One region of the Hansschlegelia sp. genome, then DNA from elsewhere that is predicted to be linked to it. Evidence: predicted binding sites of a transcription regulator. Region 1 holds the regulator's gene; the other holds the start of a gene.

Region 1 (3,908 bases):
CTCAGCCTCTTCGCGCTGGGGATCGCATGGCTCTGCCTCTGGCGAACGGCGCTGCGCTGGGGCGGGCTCCCGATTCTCGGGGCGGCGCTCGCGCTTGCGGCGTTTCCGGCGCGGCCGGACGTCGTGATCGACGCATCGGGTCGGGCGCTTGCGGCGCGGGCGCCGGATGGCCGGCTCGCGCTGCTCGGCGCCAGCCCGGGCCGGTTCGCCGCCAAGGTCTGGTTTGCGGCCGACGGCTCGCCTGCGCCGACGCGGGACGCCGCACGCGACGTGCGGTGCGACGCCTATGGCTGCACCGCGCCCCTCGCGGGCGGTGGCGTCGTCGCGCTGTCGTGGGACCCGAGGGGACTGGAGGAGGACTGCCGGCGGGCGGCGCTTGTCGTCACGCGCCTTGACGCGCCGGCGGCCTGCGCGGAGACGGCGGCGGTGGTTGACCGAAGAATCCTCGCAGCGACCGGCGCGCTGAGCCTCACGCGCTCCGGCGATGGCTTTTCGGGCGTCGCCGCCCTCGACCCCGCGGGCTCAAGGCCATGGACGCGCCAGCCCCCGACGCCGCCTCCGGCCGCCGCTGCGCGTCTGGCGTTCGCCCCGACGGCGCCCGTCAAGGACCTCAGGCCTCCGCCGGTCGACCCCACCGGTTCCGCCGAGGCGGAGGAGGAAGACGAGACCTCTCCGGACGATCAGTAGCGGCGGATCAGCCCGACGAGCCGTCCCTGGATGGCGACGCGGTCGGGGCCGAAGATCCGCGTTTCATAGGCGGGGTTTGCGGCTTCAAGCGCGATCGAGGCGCCGCGCTTCCGCAGCCGCTTCAAAGTGGCCTCTTCCTCGTCCACCAGCGCGACCACGATGTCGCCCGTGTCGGCGGTGTCCTGACGGCGGATGAGGACGAGGTCGCCATCCAGAATGCCGGCCTCGATCATCGAATCGCCGCGCACCTCGAGAGCGAAGTGCTCGCCGGTCGACAGCAGGTCCGGAGACACCGCGATCGTGTGGCTCCTGGTCTGGATCGCCGAGATCGGCACGCCGGCGGCGATCCGGCCCATCACCGGCACATGCACGGCCGAGCGCCGATCTTCGCCGTCGTCGTCGTTCGAAGAAGCGGGCTTGAGCCGCCCGAGATTGCCTTCGATCACGCTCGGCGAGAACCGGGGGGTCGGCCGCGTGACCGAGGGGGCCGCGGCCTCTGGCAGCTTCAGCACTTCGAGCGCGCGCGCCCGGTTCGGCAGGCGCCGGATGAAGCCGCGCTCCTCGAGAGCCATGATGAGCCGATGAATGCCCGACTTCGACTTGAGGTCGAGCGCCTCCTTCATCTCCTCGAAGGAGGGCGGCACGCCGGCCTCCTTCAGCCGCTCATGAATGAAGCGCAGAAGCTCGTACTGCTTGCGGGTCAACATGGGCGGGTCCGCGACGGTGCAAAACAAATCATGAACAGAAATCTACCTGTTCTAGATGTGTTCTGCAACAGTTAACGTTCGGTTCATGCCGGGGCGGACGTCGGGAATCCGCTCCTGCGCTTCGGCTTCAGAGCGGATGCGGCAGAGGCAGAATCATGCAGGGATCGCCCGCCCGGGCAGCGGCCGCGCCGGCCGGGCGAACGAGCAGGCATTCGGCTTCGGTGAGCCGCCGCAGCATGGACGAATCCTGCCGCGGGAAGCCAGTCGCGACGGCGACTCCATCCGGATCGAAGGTCAGGGCGGCCCGCAGATAGTCTTCGCGATGGTCGTTGGCCGGCATGTCCCGGCCAAGCCGCCCCGGGATGATCTGCGGCTCGATGTCGGCGCGCCCCGAGAGACGCCGAAGCGCGGGCATCAAGAACAGCACGGCGCAGACGATGGCCGAGACGGGATTGCCGGGAAGGCCAAGCGCCAGCATCTCGCCCCGCCGCCCGGCCATCATCGGCTTGCCGGGCCGCATCGCGATCTTCCAGAAGTCGAGCGCGACGCCGCAGGCCTCCAGCGCCGGCCGGACGAGGTCGTGGTCGCCCACGGAAGCGCCGCCGAGCGTGACGAGGACATCGGCCCTCTCGTCGATGGCGCGCTCGATGGCGGCGCGGATCGCCGCTGGATCGTCCGGCGCGACGCCGAGATCGAGCGGCAGGCCGCCTTCGCCGGTCACGGCGGCCGCGATCGCAAAGCCGTTCGATGCGAAGATCTGGTCCGGGCCAGTCTCTGCGCCGGGTAGGGCGAGTTCGTCGCCAGTGGCCAGAATCGCCACGCGCGGCCGCCGCGCGACGGGGACCGAGGCGTGGCCGAGCGCCGCGGCGAGCGCGAGATCGCGCGCCCCGAGCCGCCGGCCCTCGGGCAGCAGTGTCTCGCCGGCCGTAAAATCGAGGCCCGCCCGACGGACATGGCGGCCGACCGGGACCGCCTCGTGCGCGACCACCTCGTCGCCCTCGCGCGCGGCGTTCTCCTGGAGGAGAACCGCGTCCGCCCCCGCGGGCAGCGGAGCGCCGGTGAAGATCCGTGCGGCTTCTCCGCGGCCGATCTCGCCGCCGAAAGCCTTTCCGGCCGCGGCTTCACCGACGACGCGCAGACGCGCCGGGGCGGTCGCGACATCGGCCGAGCGCACCGCATAGCCGTCCATCGCGGAGCAATCCCATGGCGGCTGCGTCCGGAGCGCATGGAGCGGCGCGGCAAGCGTTCGGCCGAGCGCCTCGCCCAATCGAACCTGCTCGGACGGAAGCGTTTTCAGGCCCGAGATGATACGGGCGCGAGCCTCCGCGACAGGGAGAAGGCCGCTCATCCTTCGGCCCTGAAGTCTCCGGAGCGGCCGCCGGACTTGGCGAGCAGCCGCACGCCTTCGATCCGCATTCCGCGGTCGACCGCCTTCGTCATGTCGTACACCGTGAGACACGCGACGGAGACCGCGGTAAGCGCCTCCATCTCAACGCCGGTGGGGCCGGTCACCCGCGCGGTCGCGGTCACCACGACGCCCGGCAGCGTCTCGTCGGGCCTGAGATCGACCGAGACTTTCGACAGCGCCAGCGGGTGGCAGAGCGGGATCAGCTCGTGCGTCCGCTTCGCCGCCATGATGCCCGCGATCCGGGCCGTGCCGAGCACGTCGCCCTTCTTGGCGTCGCCGGCCAGGATCAGCGCCAGGGTCTCGGGGGCCATCACAATCATGCCCTCGGCCGTCGCCTCGCGCGTCGTCGCAGGCTTGTCGCCGACGTCGACCATATTGGCCTCGCCGGAGGCGGAGAGATGGGTGAGGCCGGTCTGCTCCGAGGTCACTTGGGGCTCCTGGTGAGAATTCCGGTCGCGACGTCGAACGACACGGCCGCGAAAACGCCGGCCCCGGTGAACGCGAGTCCGATCAGATAAAGGCGCGTGGCCCGGTCATAGACCGTCTTCAGCAAGCCTTCGACCGGCAGCAGCAGCGCGAGGGCGCGGATCTGAAGCAGCGCCCCGCAGAACACCGCAAAGACGGATGGAAGATCATACCAGCGCCACACGCCGGGGCTCGAGGCCCATTGCGAGAGGAAGCCGAGCGTGAAGGAGACGGTGATGCCGAAGGCCGTGATCGTGCCGTTGCGGAAGACCGCCTCGATCATGGCCTCTGCCGGGACCGGAGGCCGGGACTCTGCATCCCTCGGCTCGGCTTCCGGCTCCCTAAGCACCTGCGCCGTCATCCTTGTTCAAGAGCTTCGCGAGGAGGTCGATCTGCTCCTGCTGCTTGCCCAGCAGCACGATGATGTGCTCGTCCCGCAGCCGGTCCAGCTTCTCGTGCAGCCCCATGATCTCGATCTCCGCCTTCAGGTTGACCTCGTAGTCGCGGGCGGCGTTCTCGCGATCCTTAATCGCCTGGCGGTTCTGGCTCATCATGATCACCGGCGCCTGAAGCGCCGCGAGCATCGACAGCATGAGGTTGAGGAAGATGAACGGGTATGGGTCGAACGGCCGGGACAGCAG
Region 2 (3,908 bases), on a different contig from region 1:
CCCTTGCAGACGTCGCAGGTGACGTAGACGTCCGGCAGGAAGTGCATCTCGATCTTGATGACGCCGTCGCCCTGGCAGGCCTCGCAGCGCCCGCCTTTGACGTTGAAGGAGAAGCGTCCCGGCTTGTAGCCGCGCGCCTTCGCCTCCGGCAGGCCGGCAAACCAGTCGCGGATCGGCGTGAAGGCGCCCGTATAGGTCGCGGGGTTCGAGCGCGGCGTGCGGCCGATCGGCGACTGGTCGATGTCGATGACCTTGTCGAGCGCCTCAAAGCCCTCGATCCGCTCATGCGCGCCTGGGTTTTCGTTGGCGCCGTTCAGCTTTCTGGCCGCCGCCTTGAACACCGTGTCGATCAGCAGGGTGGACTTGCCGCCGCCCGAGACGCCGGTGACGCAGGTGAAGGTCCCGAGCGGGATCTCGGCGGTCACGTCCTTCAGGTTGTTGGCGCGGGCGCCGATCACCTTCAGGGTCTTCTTCTTGTCGAAGGGCTGACGGCGCGGCGGCGTCGGCACCATCCGCTCACCCGTCAGATACTGCCCGGTCAGGCTGTCGGGGTTCGCCATCACCTGCTCGGGCGTGCCCGAGGCGACGATCTCGCCGCCATGAACGCCCGCGCCCGGACCGACGTCGACGACGTAATCGGCGAGCCGGATCGCATCCTCGTCATGCTCGACAACGATGACCGTGTTGCCGAGGTCGCGCAGCCGCTCCAGCGTGCCGAGCAGCCGCTCATTGTCGCGCTGGTGCAGCCCAATCGACGGCTCGTCGAGCACGTAGAGCACGCCCGTGAGCCCCGAGCCGATCTGGCTCGCCAGCCGGATGCGCTGGCTTTCGCCGCCCGACAGCGAGCCCGAGCCGCGGGCGAGTGTCAGATAGTCCAGCCCGACATCGACCAGGAAGCGCAGCCGGTCGCGGATCTCCTTGAGGATCCGGTAGGCGATCTCGTTCTGCTTGTCCGTCAGGCGGCCCGGAAGCTCTTCGAACCAGGCGTGCGCGGCCTTCACGGAGAGCTGCGACGCCTGGCCGATGTGGCTGTCCGCCACCCGGACGGCGAGCGCCTCCGGCTTCAGCCGGTAACCCTCGCAGACCAGGCAGGGGACATCGGACATGTAGCGCCCGATCTCCTCGCGCGCCCAGTCGCTGTCGGTCTCCTTCCAGCGGCGCTCGAGGTTGCGGACGACGCCCTCGAAGGTCTTCACCGTCTCGTAGGAGCGCAAGCCGTCGTCATAGACGAAGCGCACCTTCTCGTCGCCGGAGCCGTAGAGGATGACGTTGCGCGCCTTCTCCGGCAGGTCCGCCCAGGGCTTGGTCAGCGAGAAGCCGTAGTGCTTGGCGAGCGCGTCGAGCGTCTGGATGTAATAGGGCGAGGTCGAGCGCGCCCAAGGGGCGATCGCGCCCTTTCGGAGCGAGAGGCCGCCCTCCGGGACCACGAGATTGGGATCGACGCTGAGCTCGGTGCCGAGGCCGTCGCAGGCCGGACAGGCGCCGAACGGGTTGTTGAACGAGAACAGCCGCGGCTCGATCTCGGCGATGGTGAAGCCCGAGACCGGGCAGGCGAACTTCTCCGAGAAGGTCAGCCGGCGCGGCTCGCCATGCTCGTCCGTCTGATCCGCGAACTCGGCGATCGCGATGCCGTCCGCGAGCCCCAGCGCCGTCTCCAGGCTGTCGGCGAGACGGCTCGCGATCTCGCCGCGGATCACCACGCGGTCCACCACGACGTCGATGTCGTGCTTCAGCTTCTTGTCGAGCGTCGGAGCGTCGGCGATCTCGTAGAACGTCCCGTCGATCTTGAGGCGCTGAAACCCCTTCTTCTGGAACTCGGCGATCTCCTTGCGGTACTCGCCCTTGCGGCCGCGCACCACGGGCGCGAGCAGATAGAGGCGGGAGCCCTCCGGCAGTTCGCGCAGCCGGTCGACCATCTGGCTGACCGTCTGGCTCTCGATCGGCAGCCCGGTCGCAGGCGAATACGGGATGCCGACGCGCGCCCACAGCAGGCGCATGTAGTCGTGAATCTCCGTCACCGTCCCGACGGTCGAGCGTGGATTTTTGGAGGTCGTCTTCTGCTCGATCGAGATGGCCGGCGACAGGCCGTCGATCTGGTCGACGTCCGGCTTCTGCATCATCTCGAGGAACTGGCGCGCATAGGCGGACAGGCTCTCGACATAGCGCCGCTGGCCCTCGGCGTAGATCGTGTCGAAGGCGAGCGACGACTTGCCGGAGCCCGAAAGGCCGGTGAACACCACGAGGCGGTCGCGCGGTATGTCGAGGTCGACGTTCTTGAGGTTGTGCTCGCGCGCGCCGCGGATCGAGATCAGCCGCGCGTCACGCGCCTCCCGCCTGCCTGCGGAGGCGTCGAACGCCGCCTCGAGCGCGGCCGCGCGGTTCTTTCCGCGTGCGGAGGCCGGCGTTGCGTCAGCCTTCTTGGCGCGCGCAGCCGGCTTGGCGGAGCGCGTCGTCGTCTTCGTCATGTCGCATCGTCCCGTGGCGGGGGGAGGACCCGCCGGTCGTCCGTTAGGTCGTGTCGCACAGCGCCGGATCAAGGGAGCGCTTGCGAGGCCCGGACCCGAATGCTAGAGAACATAAAAAGAACGATTGCGCTAGCGGCCAGCATTTTCCCAAATGGCGCGCTTGTGGACAAGGCGGCGCATGCGCGCGACCGCCACCTCCGAACGGCGTAATGTGTCCTCTTAGCTTCAGGAGATCGCCATGGCGGGCAGCGTTAACAAGGTCATACTGGTCGGCAATCTCGGCCGTGACCCCGAGGTGCGTCGCCTGAATTCCGGCGAGCCGGTGGTCAACCTGAGGATCGCCACCTCCGAGAGCTGGCGCGACAAGCAGAGCGGAGAGCGCCGCGAGCGCACCGAGTGGCATCAGGTCGTGATCTTCAATGAGCAGCTGGCGAAGGTCGCCGAGCAGTACCTGCGCAAGGGCTCCAAGGTCTATATCGAAGGCCAGCTCCAGACCCGCAAATACACCGACGCCCAAGGCGCCGAGAAGTATTCGACCGAGATCGTGCTGCAGCGCTATCGGGGCGAACTGGCGATGCTCGACGGCCGCGGCGGCGGGGAGAGCGGCGGCGACGCCTATGAGGGCGGCGGGGAGAGCTTCGGCCGGTCGAGCCCGACCGAGCGCAGGGCGCCGGCTCCGGCGGCGGGCGGCGGCGGGCGCGGGGGCTACAACGACGCGATGGACGACGACATTCCGTTCTGAGCGACTGCTTCGCCGGCCCCTGGGCGCGGCCTCCTGCCGGCGCTAACGGTGCGGCAGGAGGCTCAGCGCCTCCGCGGCTTCGACGAGGGTTTCGGCCGCGATATCCGGCGCAGCCATGGTGGCGGCAGGGTAGCGCTGACCGCGCGCGATGAAGACGCCGGTCAGGCCGGCGGCCTTTGCGCCGTTCACGTCCCACGCGTGCGCCGCGACCATACAGGCGTCCTCAGGCGCAACATCGCAAGCCTGGAGGAGCGTCCGGTAGACCTCGGGTCGCGGCTTGGAGGCCTGGGCGTCGTCGACTGAGCCGACACGTTCGAAGAAGCCCTCGAGCCCGCCGTCGCGCAGCAGTTTGCGGGTCGTGGCCGCCGCGCCATTGCTGAGCGCGACGAGCCGGAAGCCTGCGCTGGCGAGCATTTTGAGCGCCGGCTGCGCCTCCTCGTGCGGGCGGAGCTCCGCCATGCCGCCGACGATCGTCGCCGACTGCTCCTCCGTCGCGCCTGGCGCGATCTGCCCCAGAACGCCGCGAAGGACTTCGGCGAAGGGCCGGAAGCCGCCGGCGGCGGCGATCGCGAAGGCGTCGCGCAGGCCGGACGCAAACCAGAGTTCCAGCGTCTCCGGCGGCAGCCCAACGGCCTCAAAGCGCGGGCGCAGGGTTTCGAGCGACATCACCGTCTCGATGATGTCGAACACGATCAGCTTTG

The links. Region 1 encodes LexA, which represses DNA repair genes until DNA is damaged. Its sites were predicted from a motif close to TGTTCNNNNTGTGTTCNG; they were not measured.
Region 2: a site for LexA is predicted at 2,571-2,588, ahead of uvrA (excinuclease ABC subunit UvrA). Genes of this name have one in related genera too.

What each region holds. Positions count from the first base shown of each region.
Region 1 is NZ_DATLJK010000004.1:51,262-55,169, forward strand. It holds gene VM780_RS01660 (ComEC/Rec2 family competence protein) at 1-687, shown strand, start outside; gene lexA (transcriptional repressor LexA) at 681-1,394, opposite strand; gene glp (gephyrin-like molybdotransferase Glp) at 1,522-2,742, opposite strand; gene moaC (cyclic pyranopterin monophosphate synthase MoaC) at 2,739-3,230, opposite strand; gene VM780_RS01680 (hypothetical protein) at 3,227-3,550, opposite strand; gene VM780_RS01685 (DUF1003 domain-containing protein) at 3,609-3,908, opposite strand, start outside.
Region 2 is NZ_DATLJK010000005.1:44,219-48,126, forward strand. It holds gene uvrA (excinuclease ABC subunit UvrA) at 1-2,465, opposite strand, end outside; gene ssb (single-stranded DNA-binding protein) at 2,704-3,207, shown strand; gene VM780_RS02840 (haloacid dehalogenase type II) at 3,250-3,908, opposite strand, start outside.